DNA from 3 places in the Arthrobacter sp. UYEF3 genome. Region 2 is predicted to be linked to each of the others. Evidence: riboswitches for the same ligand, from Rfam matches in the RefSeq annotation. Region 2 holds a riboswitch; each other region holds the start of a gene.
The links. A riboswitch is a leader RNA that binds a small molecule or an ion and turns the genes downstream of it on or off. The one in region 2 is predicted to bind cyclic di-AMP.

Region 1 (7,605 bases), on a different contig from region 2:
CCGGACATGATCTTCCTGGGCTTATCTTTGGGGCTCGGGACGGTGCTGCTCCACGCCGGGTTAAGGGCCTTTGGGGTCCCCCTGCCGCTGGGCGTCATCTCGGCTGCCCAGCTGGGCGTCCCCGTGGCAGCAGCCAGCATTGGCAACCAACTCCATGTGCTGCAACCTGGGGAAGATGCCGCGCTGCTCCTGGGCGCTTTGGTCACCATCGCCGCTAGCGCCGCTGCAGGCTCGAGGGCCGCCAAGTCGTTCGCCGTGCCGGTAGCGGCCAAAGGCGCCAAGCACTGAGTTCGGAAATCAGTGCGGGGCGCCCACCATGCAGCGTCGTGGTGAGGAAGTCACTCAGCTCAAGAAGCACCGGCCCGAAACTCGCGGGCGCGCTGCTGCTGCTCATCGGCCTGACGGGCCTGCTGCAGCAACTCCTCGAGCCGGATGGCGGCAGCCGCGGCAAGGGCCGTACGGTTGGCACTAGCCGGCATGATGTTGCCGAATTTGGCTCCAACCGATGCTGCCAGCATCAGCGGACAACAGACCGGCAGCATCTTGCTGATTGCGGGGCCCAGTGCCATTTTTCCGCGCCGGCAGCCGGCGCGTAGGCTCAGGCCATGCGGAAGATCATCCTGGCACTGCAGGTATCACTCGACGGGTTCGTGGAGGGTCACAACCGGGACATTGGTTGGCACATGGTGGACGAGGAACTCCACAGCCATTTCAACGAAAGATCCCGCAGCATGGACGCGTTTCTGGAGGGCCGCGTCACCTATGAGCTGATGGACGCCTTCTGGCCGACGGCGGACCACGACCCGTCCAGCACGCCGTCCATGGTCGAGTTCGCCGGAATTTGGCGGGAGATGCCCAAGGTTGTCTATTCCAGGACCCTCGAGGGTGCCGGCGCGAATTCCACAGTGGTGCGCGACGTCGTCGTCGATGACGTCCTGGCATTGAAGGCCCAATCCGGTGGTGACCTGGCCCTTGGCGGGGCCGACCTGGCCGACTCCTTCCGCCGGCTCGGGCTCATCGACGAGTATTGGATCTACGTTCATCCGGTGCTGATTGGCCGCGGGACACCCTTGTTCAAACCCGCGGACAGCACCACCCCGCTCACGCTCGTCGAGACCCGGACGTTTGGCAACGGGGTTGTGTTGCTGCGGTACTCCAGCCCGACAAAGGCCACTGGCCGGCTGTCTTAACGACAGCCGGCCAGTGGCCAGTGAAGAGGGGTTCTTCAGCCCTGATTACGCTTTAGGCGCGGACGAACGTCACGCCGCCGGTGGCGGTCAGCCAGGACAGCGGGTGCACGATGGTCTGGTTGGTTCCGTTCATGCCGCCGCTGATTACCTGGCCGTTGCCGGCATAGATGCCGACGTGGCCGGCCTGGACGATCATGTCGCCGGGCTGCGGGGTTGCCACTACGGTCCCGTGGCCCAGGAACTGCTGGGGACCGAGGTCGCCCACCGGGTGACCGGCCGCGCCGAGGGCCTTCTCCACCATGGCGGTGCAGTCCTGGATGATGCCGATCTGGGCGTAGGCGGACGCGAGCATGGCGGCATTGACGCCACCGGCCGCCGCCGCGGGGGCCGGTGCCTTCGCCGGGGCCGCCTGTACGGTGATCTTGGGAGCGGTGATCCTGGGTGCGGCCGGAGCCTGCACCGCGACCGGCGCAACGGCGACGGTCGCGGCAACGGCGACTGCCGGGACTGCGGCTGGCTGCTCGGTTACGGGAGCCGGCGACGTTGCGACGGCAGAACGGTCGAAGCTGACCTGCACGGCGGAATCGGCCGTGACCGGCGTCGAGACTTTGCTGGTGACGTCAACGTTCGATGCGGGGCCTGCGTCGAGCTGTACCGGTGCAGCGGCGGCGTTGGCCGCCATGCCGCTGGTGAGGACGAGTCCGGAGGCTGCAAGGATTACTGCGGCCTGGCGGCCGATGGTGCCTGACTTCACGGAAAATGCTGAGGACCGACCGGCGGTGGCGTCGGAGCGATGGCGCGCAGCAGTAGTGCTTGAGAACATGTATGTAGCCTCTCCCAATGCCTGCGAGGTGAGCTGTCGGATTCGGATGGGAGGCACCCGGCCGCGGGCCCGTCAGAACGGGCGCTGTGCGGCTTCACCCCAAGACCTGTCAAAATTGCAGGTCGAATGTGGTTTCCCCGTCCCTGCCAGAAGGTTGCATTCGGATCCCGGGCCGCGGCAGAGTTAGGCAATCGGCTCGGGAGCGCCCGTATCGGATACAACAGGCACCCAACAACGGTAACGGAGTTGGGCGGCAATGTCACATTCAGGTAACGCAGGCGTGTCGTTGCGGGGAATATCCCTAGTTCGCCGATATGCGGCACGCATAGGATAAAGGCATTAAGCGCACACCGAGTGGAGGTCCTCATGAACAGCCCCTGTGTCGCAATCTGCCAGTTGACCGATCAGCCGCAGGGGGACTTTGACGTCAATACCGAGCTGCTGGTTCTCGAGGAGAGGGAAATCCATGTGGCCACCTGGGACGCCGAACCGCGCGACGGCGGCTTCGATATCCACGTCCTTAACGACCGGGTGGATTCGCTCGGTTTTATGGTGGTGACCGGCTGGCAGTTCCTGGACGGCAGGGCGTACGCCGTGGTGGAACGCCGTCCCGCCATCTAACCCGGCCGGGAGCGCTTTGGGGACGCCAGGCCACTGGCAGCATCAATCGCCTCGCGCACCAGTGCAGCCGAACGCCGAAGCCGCGGGTCCGGATCCTTCCGCCACCGCTCCAGGACCGCCTCGGAACGGCTCCTGCGGGCGCCGTCGAGGCCAGCGATGAGCGGTCCGACGACGTCGACCGCCAGTGGATCCGCCAGCTCGCGGAACCCTGAGCCGCGCACGAAGCCCTCGATCCGGGTCAGGTCCGAGTTGTCCAGCATGGCCACACAGGACTGCAGGAGCACGACGGCGGCGAGGCGCCGTTCGAAGACGGGGACCGCCCACAATTCCGAGCTGAGCGCGGTCAGTTCGTCGCGGCCCAGGATCCGGTAGCGGCGGAGCGCGTCCCGGACCGTGCCGCGGACCGCGCCGACCGAAGCGCCGTAGCACTTCAGTTCCGGACCAAAACGGGCCTGCGCTTCCTCGGCCCGCTGCCATGAGCTTTCATTCTGCAGCGCCCCGTCAATGAAGTCGCCGGCATCGCTCATGGGTCCATTTTGTCGTGTCTGCGCCGCCGTCGCCTCACGGCGGGGCTCGTCCCGGTCAACCCGCCACCGTGAACTTCCCCCGCGCGATGCTCTCCGCGGAGTGGGCCGGATCCCCATCGTAGGGCTCGTTGGAAACGTCGAGCACCGGATAGTCGGCCAGGTTGAGGCCGCCAGGGATGACAAAGGCACCCGGTCCCTGGCCCAGGACCCCCAGGCTGACCATCTTGGACAGATCCGCGGATGCCATCCAGACCTCGCGGAAACCCGTGAGCTTCTCCTCGGGAAGGCTGATAATCAACTGCCGGGTTCCGTCCGGGAGCCTCTCCACGAGCGCAGTGCCGCTGGCGGAGTGCCCCGCCAGCGGACCCAGTGCTGCTTCAGCGACGACTGCCGCCGTGGGCGGTGGTGTCGGGGCTGACACCGGCGGCTCGGCGGAGCCAAGAAAGGTCAATGCCGTCCACGCGCCGGCGGCGCCCAGCGCGACCCCCGCCGCCAAGCCCAGGACCCACGACCGTCCGCGCGGGCTGTGCCGCGGCCTGCGCCTGCCAGGCTGCCGGGTATCGGGTGTGAGCGGCCTCGGTTCAGCGTGGAGCCCCCCGCGGGCCGTGCCCTCGTAGGGGCGCCCGGCGATGACCGCGGGCGGGCGCAGCAGCGGATCCCCGGCCAGGGCCGGGGACAGCCCCAGTGCCTGATGGATAGCGGCCCAGTTATGGCTGCCCGGCGCCTCCAGCTGCACGTGTTCCGGATTGATCGTCGCTGCAAACACGGTATTTTGCAGCGCGTTGAGCATCGCCCGGCACTCATTGCAGCTGTCCAGGTGGACCGACTCCGCCTCGCTGGCGGGCCGTTCACCCAGCGCCAGCAGATCGAGGAGATCATCGTCAGGATGATCCATGTTCCACCTCCAACCGGGACCGCAGCCGGGCAAGGCTACGACGGATATGGCTCTTGACCGTGCCAAGCGGAAGGTTGAGCCGGGACGAGATCTGGTCGTGGGTCAGATCCTCGTAGAACGCCAGCCGCATGATGGCTGTCTGGGGGTTGCCCAGCCGCTCGAGTTCGTCGTCCAGTGTCAGGCGGTCCGCCAGCGTGTCGGCGGTCGGCCTGCCCGGGCTGGCTGCGGGATCGTTGACCAACTGCAGGGCGGCCCCTTCAACGTCCCGTCGACGGGAGCGGGCAGACAAGGCGTCGGTAATGGCATTCCGGGTGATTCCGATCAGCCAGGCGGGCAACCGTGCGGCGTCCGGGCGGTAACTGGTTCGCGACTTCCAAGCGCGGATGAAGACCTCCTGAGTAACGTCGTCGGCGGCACTATGCTCGCGCAACGCCCTCAAGGCCAGCGTATGGACAAGAGGCGCGAGCATTCGGTAGGCATCAGCGAGCGCTCGCTCCTCCCCCGCGGCGAAGGCCTGGTCAATGTCAACGTTCCATTCACGATCGGCAGTCTCCATCGGTGCTCCTTAGAGCGGGAAATGAGACCCGTGGAACGTCATTATTCCCCGGCGCCGGCAGCACTGCAATGGCGGAGAGGTCGGGGGGCGGCTGGCGGGGCCGCAATCGTCGCGGCCCCGCCACCCGTCGGGCGCCCACTCAGCAGCAGCACCCGGGCCGCTCAGTCGTCATGCCGTGACAGCTTCACCACCTGCACGGCAATGCCGAGATTGTGGTCGGCCAGGCTGCCCCAAGCGTAAACTATCGTGTTAGTCCCCTCGCTGATTTTTACATCCGCCGGTCCGATCAGCGCCTCGGTGCTGCCGGCCGCCGTCACGGAGGCGGAGATGGTACCGGCGTCGAGCGTTAGCTTCTCCTGGCCGGGGTTTTCAAGGCCCTCGATCACTGGGGTTCCGCCGGCGAGGACGTCGACGGCGGGTGCCGCGGCGACGTGCCGCACCGTCAGCCTGCCTTCGCCGTCACCGACCGCGGACGTGTCGTTCTTGAAGAGTGTGGCCGTGGGCTCACCGTCAGCCGTCAGGTGCGCCACGGCTGTATAGTCCCGGCCTGCTTTCAGATCCACTTCCACGGGCCCGATCACAGGATTGTCGGCGCTGGTGGCGTCCGCCCCGGTGATGGCAATCTCGTGGTCTCCCGCAGGGACGTCCAGCGGACCTGCCAAGGTTCCCGGCTTGAAATGATCCAGCGTCAGCTTTCCATCGACCCAGACGTCCACGGTGAGTCCGGGCACGCCGTGTAACACGGAGAGTTTTGCTGTGTCGTGCTCGTGGCGTTGTTCGCTTGCCTGCGCCGGGGCTGCAAAAGCAAGCCCCGCCAGCAGCGTTAGGGCTCCGGCGGCGGCAGAAAATGATTTACGCATCTTGAACTCCTCATTGAGGCCCGGATACGGGCGTTTTTTGCTTACACCCTTACTACCGGCCGGGGGTGCTGCCCGGATGCGGCGGCGAGCAATTATTTTGTTCCGCCTGCCGCAGACCAACTGCCGGTCCGAGCGTGATCGGACCGCGGCTGCGGTTTTGCGAACAAAGGTCACGATCGCGTAACGTTGACGGCTGGTCCCGGGCGCAGGCCCGCCTGCGGGGCCTCGGATGCTCCGTCGGGCCCCTGCCGGGCTGGCACCAATTCAATATCCCGAAGGGATCACTTGTTCAAAAAAATTGCCGTTACCGTTTCCCTCGGCGCTTTATCGCTGACCGGATGCAGCGCTGCGTCAACGCAGGGCACCGCCGGACCCGACGGGGCAGGCAGCCCGGCGTCGTTCTCCGCCGACCCGTCGACGCCCCCAACGGCCGCCGTCGTTACGGCCCCTGCCAGCGCGTCCGCAACAACAGCAACAGCAACAGCAACAGCAACAGCCTCGAATGCTCCGCCCGCCGGACCGGTGGTCCCGCACACGACGGTGGCCCCCGCGGCGCCGTCTGTCCCTCCCGACCCGGCAGTCGACGGTGTCCAGGCCGCGGCCACCCTCGGTTGGGGCACTGTGCTGGCGGGCGACGAATTCTCCTACGCAGGCGCGCCGGACGCCACCAAGTAAGATGCCCTTGACGGTCCGGGCCAGGCCGGGAAGGGCGTCCGCAGCCCGCAGGCCTGGTCAGTGTCCAGTGGGGTGGCAACGGTGAAGGGCGATGCGGCCGGCACCACCGGCGGCATGTCAGCAAAATTTGGCCAGCAGAGGTACGGACGCTGGGAGACCCGCATGAAGACGAACGCCCGCGACGCCCACTACCACCCGGTGCTGCTCCTGTGGCCGAATTTCAACACCTCGCCGAATTGTGCCGAGGTCGACTTCGCCGAAGGCACCACGGACACCGCTGCCATGAACTTCTACCTGCACTACGAATGCAGCGGCGGGGATGTCCAGATCACAGCTGCCACGCTGATCGACACCACGCAGTGGCACAACTATGCGGTGGAGTGGACTCCGGCCGGCATCACCGGCTACATCGACGGAGTAAAGACGTTCACCGATTCGGTTCCGGCGCATCAGCCGACCGTTGGCATGCACCAGAGGATGCAGCTCGACTGGTTCCCTGCCGGAACTGGGACCAGCCCGGTTCAGATGGACGTGGATTGGGTCCGCGTCTACCAATAGGACGACTTGCCTGGGAGGACTGCGCCGGGCACGCAAGGGCTGCTGCTTCGGGCCGGGGTGCTTTGCGCACGGCACGCAAGACGCGGGAGATGATCCAGCATGCAAGTGACGGCCTGGACCTTTCCGATCCGCACGTCCGGAGACGGAGTTGGCTCCTTGCCTGCACCGCCGGCGTCCTCGCCGTAGCCGGCTGCACGTCGGGTTTGCCCTCCCCGGCCATCCCGGTTCCCCGTCCGGTGACGCCGGATCCGCCAGCGCATCCGCCCCGGCCATGACAGCGGAGAACGTGTTTTCTGATGAAGATTTGATGGCCCTGACCGGCGCGTGGACACGCGACGCCGTCGCCTTAGTCTTAGCCAGGAGTGCGCCCCGGGTCGACGTGGCAGCCGCGGATTCTGCCTACACCGAAGAGCAATCCGGCAGGTGCCTCACATTCGTTCAGGCCGCCACCCCGGAGCACTCCCCCGGCGGGAGCCACGATTGCCTTGCCGGCCCTGCTGGGCAGCGTCTCGTTCGGGCTGGGCCGCAGGCACCCGCCGGCGCTTCCGCTTCCGCTTCTGCCGACGAATTCGCAACCGTCCCGCGGCCGCTGGTCCGACTGGCGAAAAAGCTGGTCGCGGAGACGTCCGCCAGCCTGAGGCCCGGACCGGCCCCAACACCCGCGCCAACCGCCAGTGAACGGCTAGCATGCTCACAGGGTGTAGTCGCACTCCACCTGACCGACTTCCCACCTGCCCGACTGCCCACCTGACCGACTGCCCACCCGACCGACTGCCGAGGACCGACGCCATGTCAGAGAACGCCACGACTCACTCCACTGCCAGCGCCCGTGTCTCCCCCGCCGTCGTCCGCTGGGGAATCCTGGGCACCGGTTTCATTGCCGGGCTGCAGACCTCGGAC
Region 2 (7,605 bases):
CCCGCAGCTTTTTCTCGCCCCCATCGCGGGGCTGGTCGCCGACCGCTTCAACCGCAGGACGCTACTTGTCCTGACACAGTCCGCGATGGCCCTGCTCAGCGCGGCCCTCGGCGTCCTGGTGCTCTCCGGAGCAGCGCAGCTCTGGCACGTCTACGTCTTCGCCCTGCTTCTCGGCGTCGTGTCCGCCGTGGATGCTCCGGTGCGCCAGACCTTCGTCTCCGAACTCGTGCGCGACGACTACCTGCCCAACGCCGTCGCACTCAACAGCGCCTCGTTCAACGTGGCGCGGATGATCGGGCCGGCCGTGGCCGGTGTGCTCACCGTGGCCATCGGGCCCGGCTGGGTCTTCCTGGTCAACACCGTGACGTTCCTGGCCCTGCTCCTGAGCCTGGCCAAGATCCCCACCGCCTCGCTGCGGCAGTTGCCCCGGGCCGCCCCGGGCAAGGGCCGGATCCGCGAGGGGCTGCGCTACGTGCGCTTCCGGCCCGACATTGTGGTGGTCCTGGTGGCGGTGTTCATCGTCGGAACCCTGGGACTGAACTTCGTCCTCTTCATCGCGGCCATGGTCGGCACCGAGTTTGGCCTGGACGCCAGCGCCTTCGGCCTGATGAACTCGATCATGGCGATCGGCTCGCTCGCCGGTGCGCTGCTCTCGGCCGGGCGCGGGAAGCCACGGATGCGTGTGATCTTCGGGGCGGCCGGCGCCTTCGGACTGACCTCCGGCATCGCCGCGCTGGCGCCGGACTACTTCTGGTTCGGCGTCGCACTGGTGCCCGTCGGACTGTTTGCAATCACCATGATGACCAGCGCCAACGGCTACGTCCAGACCACCACGGACCCGGTCATGCGCGGCCGGGTGATGGCGTTGTACATGGCGATCTTCATGGGCGGCACCCCGATCGGCGCACCGCTGGTGGGCTGGGTGGCCAACGTCGCCGGCCCGCGCTGGTCCATGGGCGTCGCGGCCGCCGCCGGGGTGTCGGCCGCGCTGATCGGGATGGCCTGGATTGTCCGGGCGAAGCACCTGCGGATCGGCTTCAACCGCCGTGCCCGGGGGCTGCGGTACTTCCGGGTCGTCCCGGCGGGTACCGCAACGACGGACGGCGTCATCCGGGTGGATAACCCGGACGACGCCGTCGACCGCTGACGCGTCCCTGCCGGGACCCCGCCGGTGTTAGTGCTTGAGCTCGCCCACCACAAAGTCGATGCACTCGAGCAGCGCGGAGACGTCGGCGGGTTCGATCGCCACGAAGGTGGCGATGCGCAGCTGGTTGCGGCCCAGCTTGCGGTACGGCTCGGTATCGACGACGCCGTTGGCGCGCAGGACCTTCGCGATGGCGGTGGCGTCAATCGAGTCGTCGAAGTCGATCGTGGCGATGACGTTGGACCGGTCCTCGGCCTTGGCCACGAACGGCGCGGCGTAGGAGGATGCCTCAGCCCAGCGGTAAATGCGTCCGGCCGAATCGGCGGTCCGCGCGGCGGCGAAGTCAAGGCCGCCGTTGCTGTTGAGCCACTGCACCTGCGCATCCAGGGTCACCAGGGTGGCCAGCGCCGGCGTGTTGTACGTCTGGTTCAGCCGCGAGTTATCGATCGCGGTCTGGAGGTCCAGGAAGTCCGGGATCCAACGCCCGCTGGCCTTGATCCGGGCGGCACGCTCCAGGGCTGCCGGCGAAAACAGGCCAAGCCACAGTCCGCCGTCGGAAGCGAAGTTCTTCTGCGGCGCGAAGTAGTAGACATCGGCCTCCGCCACATCCACATCCAGACCGCCGGCCGCGGAGGTGGCGTCGACCAGCACGAGGGAGCCCTCGTCCGCCCCGGCCACGCGCTTGACCGGGGCGGCGACACCGGTGGACGTTTCGTTCTGCGGCCAGGCATAGGCGTCAATGCCGGCTTCGGCCCGCGACCCTGGGCGGGTACCGGGCTCGGACTTGATGATTGAGGATTCGGCCAGGAACGGCGCCTTATTGGTGGCCGCGGCGAATTTCGAGCCGAACTCGCCGAAGGACAGGTGCTGCGCCTTGTTCTCTACGAGTCCGAAGCTGGCGATGTCCCAGAACGCCGTGGAACCGCCGACGCCGAGGACAACCTCGTAGCCTTCTGGGGCGCGGAAGAAGTCGCTCAGCCCGGTCCGGACCGACCCCACAAGGTTCTTCACCGGCGCCTGGCGGTGCGAGGTACCCAGCAGCGTTGCCGACGCCGCCGACAGTGCCTCCATCTGCTCCGGACGGACCTTTGACGGGCCGGCGCCAAACCGTCCGTCCTTGGGCAGGAGGTTCGCGGGGATGGTGATGCTGGTGTCGCTCACAGTGGCTCCAATTTTCGGCTGGGTGCGTGGCGGGGCTCGGACGGATCCTGGGCAGGTCTCGTTTCGGCCCTGATTTATTCTGCCCGACGGGCCCGGCCGGGCAGGAAATACGTCCGTCATAGTCCGGTCACTGAGACGTCAAACGTTCGGCCCCGGGACCCGGTTAGCGGCGTGCGACCGGGCGGCGACCCGAATTATCCGGAGTAATTCAAAATAGGCTAGGCTGTCCGGTGACGTATGGCGGATCTCGCCCGGGCGCATCCTGCGCGCTGTACGGTGGGAATGACGCAAGGACGGCGCTCGAGGAGCTGAGCTGAATGACGGATCTGATCGACACCACCGAGATGTATCTTCGGACCATCCTGGAACTGGAAGAAGAGAACATCGTCGCCCTCCGCGCCCGGATTGCCGAACGGCTACGGCACTCCGGCCCCACCGTTTCCCAGACCATCGGCCGCATGGAACGGGACGGCCTTGTGGTGGTTTCCGGGGACCGGCATCTCGAACTGACCGTAACGGGCCGGAAGCGCGCCGTCGGTGTCATGCGCAAGCACCGCCTGGCCGAGCGGCTGCTCGCCGACGTCATCGGGCTTGACTGGGCCTATGTCCATGAGGAAGCGTGCCGCTGGGAACACGTGATGAGCGAGCGCGTCGAACGGCGCATTTTCGATCTGCTCAACCACCCGACCGTGTCACCCTACGGAAACCCGATCCCCGGCCTCGCCGAACTCGGCGGCCTCCCGGCGGCGGAAACCACGGACGGTGTGGTTAACCTGCTCGACGCCATGGCCGGCTACGGCGCCGATTCCCGGGTCACCGTGAGCCGGCTGGCCGAGCCCATCCAGGTGGAGCCGGAGCTGCTGGTTCAGCTGGATGAGGGTGGAATCCGTCCCGGCGCCAAGGTGTCGCTGGAACGCGTGGGGGAGTACATCTCGGTGCGGGTGCCGGACTTCGAGGGCGCCCTGGAGCTGCCGCCCGAGGTTGCGGCCCACGTGTTCGTTACGCTCGGGTAACCTGGCACGGTAATTCTCCCGGGGGAAGCCCGGAAGTTGTCCACAAGTGAGATCACGGATTTATTACCGCGCGGCTTGATCCCCTATAGTTGAGCACTAGCACCGATACTAAAGCGTTACCGGATCCGAAGCCGAGCTCTGCCAGCGGATCAGTACACGAGTCACTTTCTGGCAGAGGCGGGGGAACCACTTCCGGCTGTTGATCCAACAGCCTTGGGGTGAAGTCCGCTAGCGGCAAGCAAACTCCACGAGGGGTCCCTTCGACTCCTTTGTGCCTGGATGCCTGCTCCGGCGGACCGGGTCTTTGATCTCTCTGACCCGAATCCGACAGCTAACTTCGCAGGCTCTCCAGAGAGGAACCGTACTTGACCATCCAGACCGTCAGGGGCCGCCGTCGTGCGACCGGTCCCGCTCCCGAGCCGCGCCCGGCCGACGTCCACTACGCCGAGCGCCCGCGCGACGCGCGCCGGGACGAACGCCGCGGACGCCGGAGTCCGCTCCGGCAGATAGCAGACTTCGCCACCGTCAGCGGCGTTGGACAGAAGGCCGGCATCGCACTGGCCTCCACCGGACTGGTCCTCACCGTCGCCGTTCCGGCCACCGGCCCCGTAGTGGCCGCCGACGCCGCCCGCGCCGGCTCGGTTTCTGCCGGTATGCAGCCTGAAGTGAAGGCCGCGGCCGCGCAGATCGACTTCAGCCGCACCGCCGTGGGTACCAAGGTCGACCCGGACGGCAAGCTCAAGCAGTTGCTGGGCGCCCAGTCGGCCGGCACCATCACCCGGGCAGCCTCCGCCGGCAGCCTCGGAGCGCCGTTGGATTCCATGGTCACCGCCTCACCGTTCGGCTACCGGGTCAGTCCCATCACCGGGGCCGTCGGGGAATTTCACCGCGGTCAGGACTACGCCGCCCAGTGCGGCACCGCCGTGCACGCCGCAGCCAGCGGCACCGTTACTTTCACCGGCTGGCACCCTTACGGCGGCGGAAACCGCGTCGTGATCGACCATGGCAACGGCCTGGAGACCACGTACAACCATTTGTCGTCCTCCAGCGTGCGGGTGGGCCAGCAGGTCTCCCGTGGCGATGTGGTGGCGATGAGCGGGACCACCGGCGCCTCCACCGGCTGCCACCTCCACTTCGAGGTAATGGTCAACGGAGAAGTTGTTGACCCGCTGGGCTGGCTCTAAGCCGAGCCGATGGACGACTCGCATTTCTGTGACTCGCCGTGATCTGAATGTGACATTGAGTCCCGACTGCTGTACCGTAGGAAGCACGCCAACTTCTCCGAAGTTGGCGCTCTTGAGTGGATTGCCTAGCTCTGCCACCGCTCAAGGTCCGTTCGCATTACATCGTCTGGCAGGGGCGGGGGAACCAATTTTGGTCTTCGCAAGAAGGCCTTGGGGTTAAGTCGCAAAGCTTCCCAGGAAGCAGCGCGGCCGGGTGACTCCCATCCGAATCCGACAGCTCACCTCGTAGGCATTGGGAGAGGCTACTTTCATGTCTTCACGCCACAATGCTGCGCGTTTTCGCGCTGGCGCGGCTCAATTGAGCCCGCTGCACTCCATGCTCCGTGTTGCCCTTGCCGGCGCCCGGACCGGATCGCACACCGCAGTTCCCGCTTTTGGCGCGTCTTCGCAGTACACCCTTCGCTAAAGAAACCCGTTTCGGGGCGATCCGGCGTACCCCCAAGATGCCGGAGCGTACTCAGTGCCGCCTGTACAACAGCGCGGACACAAGGCTCACGAAAGAGAGAACTGAATGACTACTCGTGCAACTGCACGCCACCGCGCGGAGGTCACCCAGACCAACTCGCTGGCTGTTATTGCCAAGGCCGTCGGCGAGAACGCCGGTGGCATGGGTCGTCAGGCCGCGGTTATCGCTGCAGCCTCCGGCCTGGTCCTGACCAGCGGTATCGCAGCCAACGCTGCCGAGACCAACGTTCAGCGCGAATCGACCTCCGCTTCCGCCATGGAAGTACAGTCCACCGCACCGGCCACGATCTCCGCGGCCTCCAGCATCGCGATCTCCTACGACAAGACGTCCGTCACCACGGCCCCGGCTCCGGTCGTCGAGGCGCCCAAGCCCGTCGTCAAGGTTCAGGAAGCTGTCGCTTCCACTGATACCGCCGCTTCCAACGGCACCGCGGCCCGCGGCGCCGCGGCCACCGGCACTCCGGCAACCGCCTCCCCGGCAGCCAAGGCTCCGGCTGCTGTCAGCGGCATGGGTGCTTCGATTGCTGCGGCTGCCTACGCGCAGATGGGCGTTTCCCAGGACTGCACCATGCTTGTCACGAACGCGCTGGCTGCGGTGGGCATCAACTACCACGGCTGGCCGGCAGGATACCTTTCCCTGGGCCGTACGGTAAGCGCCGCCGAGGCGCAGCCGGGCGACATCGCCTACTACCAGAACGGCGGCATGGGCATGGCCCACATCGCTGTCTATGTCGGCAACGGCATGGCCGTCCACGGCGGCTGGAACGGTGGGACCACCGCGCTGTACAGCGTCAACGTCGGTTCCGGTCCGGTCTTCATCCGCGTCGGCGGCTAACACCGGCTAAAACGCAGCCCGACTCCGGCCGTAAGCATTCTGAAGGACCCCTGCCCCCGGCAGGGGTCCTTTGCGTTGTGGCCCCCGCCGTCCGGCGGCGCACGGAAATCCCGCCGAGGAAAAAATTCGGCAATCCGGGCCTTCGGTGTTTACTCTTGTGGTGTCGATCCTTAGCCCGACCATGCAGAGGGCAGCCGGCCCTCGTGCCCCTGGCGGGTGCGGCCGTGAAGAGGTATGCGGATGCGCACTCTCGTTCTGAATGCTGGATATGAGCCGCTGGCGGTAGTCACCTTCCGCCGGGCGCTGGTGCTTGTGCTGACTGGAAAGGCCAGCGTGGTGGCCGAAGGGGACGACCCCGTGGTGGGTCCACAGGACATCCTCGGCCGCCCGACGGTTATCCTGCTGAACCGGTACATCAGGCCCCGCTACAACACCCTGACGGCGGTCAGCCGCAGGGGAGTTCTGCGCCGGGATAATCATCGCTGCGCCTACTGCGCCAAGGCGGCCCACACCATCGACCATGTCCAGCCCAAATCCCGGGGCGGTGCGGACACGTGGGAGAACCTCGTCGCTGCCTGCCTGCGCTGCAACAACGCCAAGGGTGACCACACGCCCGCCGAAATGGGCTGGAAGCTAGGCTTCGTTCCGGGGCCGCCGAAGGGCACCATCTGGCAGATTAAGGAACTGGAGAAGCCCACCCCGGCCTGGGACCCGTTCCTTCTGCCCGAATCGGCGCACTGAGCCCGGCGCACTGAGCCCGGCGCACTGAGCCCGGCCCCGGAGGACCTGTCACAGCAGCTGCGGCTAGGCTGGGCGAGTGGAATACGACGCCGTTATCCTCGCCGGGGGCCGGTCCTCCCGGCTTGGCGGCGTGCCCAAGTCCCAGTTGACGGTCGACGGCGCCACCCTGCTTGAGCGGTCACTGCAGGCGGCCCGCGGCGCCCGCAGGACTGTCGTGGTGGGGCCGGATCGCGGCGGACTCCCGCCGGGAGTGCTGGGCTGCCGGGAGGATCCCCCATTCTCAGGTCCCGCCGCCGCGATCGCCGCCGGACTGTCCGCCCTGGCTGTCGACACGGCCGCGGCCCCGACGCCATTGACCCTCGTGCTCGCCTGCGACATGCCGCGGGTAGTCGCCGCCGTGGGCGCCTTGCTCGACGCCATGGCCACCGGCGCGGACGGCCGCGACGGTGCCGTGGCGGTTTCGGCGGACGGACGCAAGCAGCCGCTCGTGGGGCTTTATGGCACGGCCGCGCTACGACACGCCGTCGCCGACGCGGCCCGGCATAACGCCCTGGAGGGAGGCTCCGTCTTCGCTCTCCTTGCTAGTCTTGAGCTGTGCACGGTTCCGGTTCCGCCCGGTTCCACTGACGACGTGGACACCTGGGACGACGCCTCCGCCTTAGGAGTATCCGTCCCCGGCCCGGTCCGCGGCGACGAATTCGACATTGGAGGCAAACGGTGAAAAGCCAGGACGAAACGCTCGACGACTGGTGCCGCGCGCTGCTCCAGGCCCTCGAGTTGGAGGACGTTCAGATCGACATCGACGAAGTGCTGGGACTGGCCGGCGTGGCCGCCCACTCGATCGTCCGCCCTGCCGCGCCGCTGACCACTTTCATCGCCGGCTTCGCGGCCGGCCTTGCCTCCGGCTCCGGCCAGGCGACCGACAGCGTATCAATGCAGGCAGCCATGGAAGTGGCCCGGAAGCTGGCCAAGGAATACGCCGCCGCCGAGGCTCCAGGGGCA
Region 3 (7,605 bases), on a different contig from region 2:
AGATCCGCGCCGAGCTGGTCCGGCGCTACCTCGGCTGGACCGGCGGGGCCACCTTCAAGCAGTCGCAGTGGTTCACAGGCTTCACGGTCGTGCAGAGTAAGACCGCGCTCGCCGCGGCCGGCGCCGTGGAGGTCCCCACCGCGACGGGCGTCGCCGGGAGCGGCCCGCTCTGGATGCTGCCCGACGACGTCGACCTCCTCGCCGCCTTCGAGGAACCCGCCGAGGAGCAAATCCAGTTGCTCGCCGGGAGCGATTCGCTGGTGCTGCTGCGCCGGAACGCCTCGGAACTGCTCGCAGGGGAGGACCAGGGCAAGGCGGCGCTGGGGTCGCTCGCGCTGCAGGCGGACCTGCCGGACCACCCCATCCTTGACCGTGGCCGGATCATCGGGCTGTGGCAATACGACACTGACCGGGAGCGGATCGCCGCATGGCTCTTCGGGGAGTCCACTCCCGCCGTGGCCCGCCGGATCGCCGAGCTGGAGACCTGGATCAGGGAAGACCTGGGCGACTTCCGGGCCTATAGCCTGGACTCGCCGGCATCACGGCAGAAGCGGATCGATGCGCTGCGGGCGTCCATGACGGCGACGGCCGAACGGTAACGGACCGGCGGCCGGACGCCGTCCACGACGGCGACGGCCGAACGGTAACGGACCGGCGGCCGGACGAATTACAGCCTCAGGCGCCGCGGTGGCCGGCGAAGAAATCCCGAAGCAGCGCCGCACATTCGGGCTCCCGGACCCCGGCGTACACTTCCACCCAATGGTTGAGCCGGCGTTCGCGGAGAATGTCGAACACGGAGCCGGCGGCCCCGGCCTTCTCATCCCAGGCGCCAAAAACTATCCGGGGAATCCGGGCCAGCACCACGGCCCCGGCGCACATTGCGCAGGGCTCCAGCGTGACCACCAGGGTGCAGTCCGCCAGCCGCCAACCGTCGTCGTCCTGGCCCTCCAGCGCGTGGCGCGCGCGCAGCCGGGCGGCAGCTTCCCGGATCGCCACCATCTCGGCGTGCGCCGTCGGGTCCCCGAGCGCCTCGCGCTCATTGCGCCCTGTACCGACCACCGAGCCGTCCGGCCCGATCACGACGGCGCCGATCGGCACATCCGCCGTGGCCAGGGCCCGGCGTGCTTCGCCGAGGGCCAGGCCCATCCATTCGACATGGCGGGGCTCGGGGGTTGTCATGGGTCAATGATAGTTTCGACGCTATGAATCCTAAGCACACTGTGCACCTTGGCGAGGCGCACCAGGAAGTCGGGAGACGGCAATGACCACCAGGACTGAGAGTTGGCTGACGCGGCGCTGGGGAAAATGGGTCGTGCCATACGCAGCCTTGTGGATCACGATGCTGATCGGCGGCGTCGTGGTTGTAGTGATGGCGTTGCTGAGCGCCGAGGTCTATGACAACGTCGTGGACTCCGCCGGCCTGGCGAACCTGGACAAGCCCATGCTGGCGTTCATGGAACAGCTGCGCAGTCCCGGCCTGGACTCGTTCGTCACCGGCTTCACGAACATTGGCGGCGGAATCGGCATGCCCATCCTCGCGAGCGTCCTGACTGCGTGGCTGATCTGGGTCTCGCGGACCTGGCGGCCGCTGCTGTTGATCGGAGGCGCCGCCGCCGTCTCGGTCACCGCCACCGCCCTGGGCAAGAAACTGATCGGGCGGACCCGGCCGGACCACGCCGATGCGGTGCCGCCCTACGAGAACTCGCCGTCGTTCCCCAGTGGTCACACCCTGAACACCACTGTGGTGATCGGGCTGGTGGTGTATCTCGCCTGCCTGCAGGTCAACCGCACCCTGGCCCGGGTGGGCCTGATCACGGCCGGTGTGATCTTCATCTTTGCGATGGGCATGAGCCGGGTCTTTCTGGGCCACCACTGGATGACCGATGTCATTATCGGCTGGGTGCTGGGACTGGGCTGGGTGGGGATCGTGATCCTGGCCCACAGGCTCTTCCATGTGCTGCGGCACCGGCAGCATGCCGGTCCGGCGCCGACGTTTGACTACGAGGTGCACCCACTGGGCGGGGCTTCCTTGGACCGCCGCGAGGGCGCCGCAGCGACCGGCCGTGCCGGCCCCCCAGGGACCGCCGGCCAGAGCGGGGCAGCCGACGCCGGTAACGGCGGCCAGGCCGGGGGCCGCCGGCATCCGGGTGATAGTTTTTACCCATGCGCACTCTTGTTGTGGACCACCCGCTGGTCGCCCATAAGCTCACCGTTCTGAGGGACAAAAACACCCCGTCCCCGGTCTTCCGCCAACTCACGGAGGAGCTCGTCACGCTCCTGGCCTATGAGGCAACCCGGGACGTCCGCACCGAACCGGTGACCATCGAGACGCCGGTCAGCACCACCATCGGCACGGCGTTTACCAAGCCCACCCCGTTGGTGGTCCCCATCCTGCGGGCGGGACTCGGCATGCTGGAAGGCATGACCAAGCTTGTCCCCACCGCCGAGGTGGGCTTCCTTGGCATGGCCCGCGATGAGGAGACCCTGGACATCATCACCTACGCCGAGCGTCTGCCGGAGAATCTGACCGACCGGCAGATCTTCGTCCTGGACCCGATGCTCGCCACCGGCGGCACGCTGCGAGAGGCGATCAAGTTCCTCTTCAAGCGCGGCGCCTCGGACGTTACCTGCATCTGCCTGCTGGCCGCACCGGAGGGTCTGGCTAAGCTGGAAGAGGAGCTCTCGGACGCCAACGTGACTATAGTGCTGGCCTCGATCGACGAGAAGCTCAACGAGAAGTCCTACATTGTCCCCGGCCTGGGCGACGCCGGCGACAGGCTGTACGGCATCGCCGTCTAAGCAACAGCGTGGGGTTCCCGTGGACTGCGCCGGGGTCTAGCCTGAGCCCATGGACTGGAAACTTGAACTCGTGTTGGTCCCCGTGTCCGATGTGGACCGAGCCAAAGATTTTTACGTAAACAAGGTGGGCTTCAACGCCGACTACGACGAGCGCCCCTCGGACAGCATGAGGTTTGTCCAGCTGACGCCGCCGGGCTCCGGTTGCTCGATTGCTATTGGCGAGGGCCTCACCGATGCCCCGCCCGGCACCGCCCCCAGCCTGCAACTCGTGGTCAGCGACATCCAGGCCGCCCACCGGCAGCTCAAGGACAACGGCGTGGACGTCAGCGACGTCGACGTCCAGGACTGGGGGCAGTTCGTCTACTTCGCCGACCCCGACGGCAACAAATGGGCTGTGCAGTACATCCCCAGCCGCCCGAACGGCTGACCGCCCGCTCCCCGGGGGCGTCGCCCCGGGCGGGCACACGCGAGGCCCCGGATCCGGTGGATCCAGGGCCTCGCCATCGGTTTATAGGCTTCCGGCAGTGCGGCTCAGTACCAGTTATTCGCATAGTGGAAGTTCAGGGCGCCGCACGGTGAGCCGTAGCGCTCCTGAACGTACTGCAGGCCCCAGTTGATCTGGGTCCGGTAGTTGGTCAGGTAATCCGGTCCCGCGCTGGCCATCTTTTCGGCCGGCAGGGATTGGACCACGCCGTAGGCGCCGCTGCTGGCGTTTGTGGCGGTGGTCCTCCAGTCGGATTCCCTGGTCCATAGCTTCAGCAGGCACTGCATCTCACTTGCCGCCCAGCCGTGGGCCGGCAGCTGCGCGGCGGCATACGCCTGTGCGCCGGCGGGATCGTCGACGGCGACCGGCTGCACCGGTGCCGGCGGAGCCGCGGGGGCCGGGGCAGCGACAGGGGCCGGGGCCGGCGGAGCGATAGGAGCCGGGGCAGGGGCCGGCGGTGCTGCCGGGGCGGGAGCTTCGGCGGGCTTGTTCTCGGAGGCCTGTGCCTCCACGCTGACTGCGGAGGGGGATGCAGGGATGTTGCTGCCGAGCCGTTCGAGGTCCAGAAGCTGCATCGAAGCCGCCTTGGAGGCTTCGGCCGGGTGGGGCGCGGTGCCGGAGGCCTGACCCGCGGCTCCGACTCCGAGCAGCACCGCGAGGGCGGTGGCCACGACGAGGGCGCGCTTGCCTTTGGACGGTACGCCGACGGCGGGCCGGGCACGTTTGCCTTTGCCAGCGGGCCGGGGCCCGGCCGGGCGCGGTGCCGGCTCGGCGCGGTGGCGCGCGGCATCGGCTTCGAACGTCTGTTCAGTGCCTTCTGGGCGTGATTGTGCCTTAAAGTCAGTCATATTCGCCTCTCAACGCCTACGGAGTAGCTGTCGGGTTCGGATGTGAAATCCGGCCGCACGGAATCGCGTCGTGGCGGCTCGACCCTAAGGGTGCATGGATGCAGGATGCCCGGGAACTCTGGGTCCCCCGTCTCTGCCTGGTCCATCGGAATCCGGGAAGCGGCAGAGTGTGGCGTAAGTCCGGATGTGCGGCCAGATCGACTGGCGCACCCTAAAACGGTACCTGACTTCGAGCCAGAAGTCACATTTCGGTAACGACGTCTCCTGGAAGCGGCGTGGCGGCTTGTCCTATGGCGAGGCCTGGGCGGCCAGTTCGACGGGACCCCGCCCGGTGCACGTTGCCGAACGTCGAGTCTGCACGGAACCGTCGAATCGGCGGGTGCGCGGTCCCCGCATACCCCGCGCCCGCCTACCCTGCCAGCAGGTACACGCTGGTCCCGCCGATGGTCTGGGCGTCGAAGTTGGCTGCCACCCAGGAGGCGATCCGCGCGGCGTCGTCGGAACCGCTTTGGCCCTGCATCATGCGGCCCGCAATGAAGTAGTGGATTTTCCAATCGGCCACGTACTGCTGGAATTGCTTGAGCGTTGGGGCAGGGTCGGTGCCGTTGAACCCGCCCACGGCCATCACGGGCAGCCCGGTGGCCAGCTGGTAGCCGGCGGCGTTGTTGGATCCGACGACGGCGGCGGCCTAGGTGAAGTTGCCGGCGCCTGCTTGCAACGCCGTCGCGAGGGTAGCGGACGGTGTGCTGGCCCCGAGCAGGCCACCCATTCCGCCCGCCGCGCCTCCGCCCGGCACCGGTGGACGCGCCGTTGAGGTTCACTCCCGGGGTGCCGCCAAACGCGCCGACGCCGCCAAGGACCGCCGGGAACCCGGCCCCGCCCCGGGCGGCCACTGCCGGACCGGCGCTCACGATCGAGCCGCTGTGAGCGGTCGAGGCGGTCGACAACGAGTAGGACAGCGGGTCCGGCCAGGGCGGCGGCGACAGCGAGCACCGCCGTCGTGCGCGCCACCAGCCCATAGGCCGCCGGGCCGCCCGGCCTGAGCCCTGCCGCCTTGAAGCCCGGCACCGCGGAGGCCAGCACCGCGCCGGCGGCGGCGAGCGAGGCCAGCAGGATCACCCAACGCAGCCATGGAACGTATGCCGGCGTGCGGCCAAGGAGTTCGGCGGCCATCGCCCCGGCCGCCAGGAGGGCCGCGGCGAGCACCGTAGCCGCCGCGCGCTGGTCCCGGCGCTGCCAGAGCAGCACCCCGCCCAGCCCCGCGAGCCCCGCGATGCCGGGCGCCAGCGCCGCCATGTAGTACGGGTGGATGATCCCGGCCATGAGGCTGAACGTCAGGCCGGTGACCGCCACCCAGGAGCCCCAGATGATGACCGAGGCCCGCACGGCGTCGGTCCGCGGGGCCCGCCTTCCGAGCCAGAGCAGTCCCGCCCCGAGCAGCAGCACCGCGGGCAGCAGCCAGGCGATCTGGCCGCCGAAGTCGCTGTTGAAGAGCCGGAACGGTCCAGGGGTACCCCAGGCATTGCCGCCGCCCACGCTCCCGGTTTCGTCGCCGTTGAGCCGGCCCAGGCCGTTGTAGCCGAGAGTCAGTTCCAGGATGGAGTTGTTTTGCGAGCCGCCGATGTACGGTCGGTCCGCTGCCGGGATGAGTTCGACGGCGGCCAGCCACCAGCCGGCCGCGACGGCCATGGCCGCGCCCGTGGCGAGGAGGTGCAGGAGGCGTCTGCCCAGCCCCACCGGTGCCGCCACCAGGTAGGCCAGGGCGAAACCGGGGACAACCAGCAGGACCTGCAGCTGCTTGGTAAGGAAGCCAAAGCCCAGGAGCGCCCCGCCGAACAGGAGCCAGCGCAGGCGGGCGTCCTGGATGGAGCGCAGCACGGCGTAGGCGGCCGCGGTCATCAGTAGCACCAGCAGGGCGTCCGGGTTGTTGAACCGGAACATCAGCACGGCCACCGGGGTCAGTGCCATGACAGCTCCGGCGAGCAGCCCGGCGCGGTGGGCCAGTCGTGCATCGGCCGTTGCGGGGGCGGCGGCCCGGCGGACCGCCAGATAGACCAGCCAAGCGGTGCCGACCCCCATGAGTGCCTGGGGGACCAGGACGCTCCAGGAGCTCAGGCCGAAGAGACGTACAGACAGCCCCATCACCCACAACGACGCCGGCGGCTTGTCCACGGTGATGGCGTTCGCGGCATCGGAGGAGCCGAAGAACCAGGCCGCCCAATCCTGCGAGCCGGCCTGTGCCGCGGCGGAGTAGAAAGCGTTGGCCCAGCCGGAGGCGCCGAGGTTCCACAGGTACAGTCCGGCCGTGGCCAGCAGCAGGGCCGCCAGTTCCAGTCGTGGCCGCAGGTTCCGGGTGCCGCTGCGACGGGCGTCGACGCGACGGCTGCCGGCGACTGGTGACTCCGCGTCGGCGTGGCGGGGATTCAAGGTGTGGGTCATGGCGGCCTAGACCCCCAGCTTGTAGACCGTGGCGGTGCCTACGGTCTGGGCCCGGTAGTTGGCCGCTACCCACGCGGCGACCTCGGAATTGCCGCCGCGGCCCCCGCCAAGGCCGCCCATCCGGCCGCCGGAGATGAAGTAGCCGATCTCGCCGCTGCCCACCATGGCCTTGAACTGGTCGAGTGTCGGGTAGGGGTCGCCGCCGTTCCAGCCGCCGAGTGCGATCACGCTGGTGCCGGTGGCGAGTTCCAGGCTAGCGGCCTGGGTGGCGCCGGAGACAATCGCGGACCACCTGGCGCCGGAGGACTTCAACAGTGCGGCCAGCTCCGGCGAGGCCGTTTCGCCGCCGGGGGCACCGCCGGCAGCACGTTCGGGGGCCCCGCTGATGCCGCCGAACGAGCGGTCGCCGTCGGCCCGGCCGGCCGCCCCGAAACCGCCTCCCATAGTGGAGGCGGCGGGCCCGGACGTGGGGATCGAACCGGAGTGCGGCTGGGCGGTGGTCGCCAGCGTCCAGGCGGTGGTCCCCAGCCCGCCGGCCAGCAGGGAGAGGATCACGATGCCGGCCGTGGCTGTCCTTTGGAGCCGGGCCGGGAGCGCCGCCAGACCGTCAACCCGCAGGAGCAGCGCCGCGGCAGCCAGCACGCCCAGCACGACGGCGAGGACGCGTAGCCCGGGAAGCCAGGCGGGGTCGCGGCCCAGGAGGACCGCGGACCAGGCCGAGCTGGCGAGCACCGTCACCGCCAGGATGATCCGCGCCGGCCAGTAGGCGCGGCCCCGCCACAATTCGGCGACGCCGATACCCACCGGGGCGGCGACCGCCGGAGCCAGTGCCACGGCATAATACGGGTGCACGGTGCCGCTCATGAAGCTGAAGATGACGGCCGTGACAACCAGCCAGCCGCCCCACAGCAGGAGCGCCGCACGGGTTCGTGAGGTGCGGGCCTCGCGCCGGGTGAACCACAGCCCGGCGAGCAGCAGAATCAGCGCCGCCGGCAGCAGCCAGGACACCTCGCCGCCGAAACTGGTCCCGAACAT

Region 1: linked by a shared signal. The riboswitch ahead of ABIB14_RS16020 (hypothetical protein) and the one ahead of ABIB14_RS01920 (M23 family metallopeptidase) in region 2 are both predicted to bind cyclic di-AMP.
Region 3: linked by a shared signal. The riboswitch ahead of ABIB14_RS12970 (aggregation-promoting factor C-terminal-like domain-containing protein) and the one ahead of ABIB14_RS01920 (M23 family metallopeptidase) in region 2 are both predicted to bind cyclic di-AMP.

What each region holds. Positions count from the first base shown of each region.
Region 1 is NZ_JBEPNK010000028.1:2,794-10,398, forward strand. It holds gene ABIB14_RS16005 (cation:proton antiporter) at 1-288, shown strand, start outside; gene ABIB14_RS16010 (hypothetical protein) at 348-569, opposite strand; gene ABIB14_RS16015 (dihydrofolate reductase family protein) at 606-1,190, shown strand; gene ABIB14_RS16020 (hypothetical protein) at 1,243-2,013, opposite strand; cyclic di-AMP (ydaO/yuaA leader) riboswitch at 2,018-2,203, opposite strand; gene ABIB14_RS16025 (hypothetical protein) at 2,380-2,634, shown strand; gene ABIB14_RS16030 (DNA alkylation repair protein) at 2,631-3,161, opposite strand; gene ABIB14_RS16035 (anti-sigma factor) at 3,217-4,056, opposite strand; gene ABIB14_RS16040 (RNA polymerase sigma factor) at 4,043-4,612, opposite strand; gene ABIB14_RS16045 (DUF4397 domain-containing protein) at 4,774-5,472, opposite strand; gene ABIB14_RS16050 (hypothetical protein) at 5,758-6,147, shown strand; gene ABIB14_RS16055 (glycoside hydrolase family 16 protein) at 6,262-6,705, shown strand; gene ABIB14_RS16060 (Gfo/Idh/MocA family protein) at 7,495-7,605, shown strand, end outside.
Region 2 is NZ_JBEPNK010000002.1:95,195-102,799, forward strand. It holds gene ABIB14_RS01905 (MFS transporter) at 1-1,147, shown strand, start outside; gene serC (phosphoserine transaminase) at 1,175-2,305, opposite strand; gene ABIB14_RS01915 (iron-dependent transcriptional repressor DtxR) at 2,623-3,318, shown strand; cyclic di-AMP (ydaO/yuaA leader) riboswitch at 3,468-3,679, shown strand; gene ABIB14_RS01920 (M23 family metallopeptidase) at 3,684-4,502, shown strand; cyclic di-AMP (ydaO/yuaA leader) riboswitch at 4,639-4,808, shown strand; gene ABIB14_RS01925 (NlpC/P60 family protein) at 5,074-5,862, shown strand; gene ABIB14_RS01930 (HNH endonuclease) at 6,103-6,603, shown strand; gene mobA (molybdenum cofactor guanylyltransferase) at 6,680-7,324, shown strand; gene ABIB14_RS01940 (DUF6457 domain-containing protein) at 7,321-7,605, shown strand, end outside; gene ABIB14_RS01945 (molybdopterin-binding protein) at 7,605-7,605, shown strand, end outside.
Region 3 is NZ_JBEPNK010000018.1:11,675-19,279, forward strand. It holds gene ABIB14_RS12945 (DNA glycosylase AlkZ-like family protein) at 1-599, shown strand, start outside; gene ABIB14_RS12950 (nucleoside deaminase) at 676-1,179, opposite strand; gene ABIB14_RS12955 (phosphatase PAP2 family protein) at 1,262-2,218, shown strand; gene upp (uracil phosphoribosyltransferase) at 2,164-2,799, shown strand; gene ABIB14_RS12965 (glyoxalase superfamily protein) at 2,849-3,226, shown strand; gene ABIB14_RS12970 (aggregation-promoting factor C-terminal-like domain-containing protein) at 3,331-4,131, opposite strand; cyclic di-AMP (ydaO/yuaA leader) riboswitch at 4,130-4,299, opposite strand; gene ABIB14_RS12975 (mannosyltransferase YkcB-related protein) at 4,541-4,756, opposite strand; gene ABIB14_RS12980 (ArnT family glycosyltransferase) at 4,756-6,570, opposite strand; gene ABIB14_RS12985 (glycosyltransferase family 39 protein) at 6,577-7,605, opposite strand, start outside.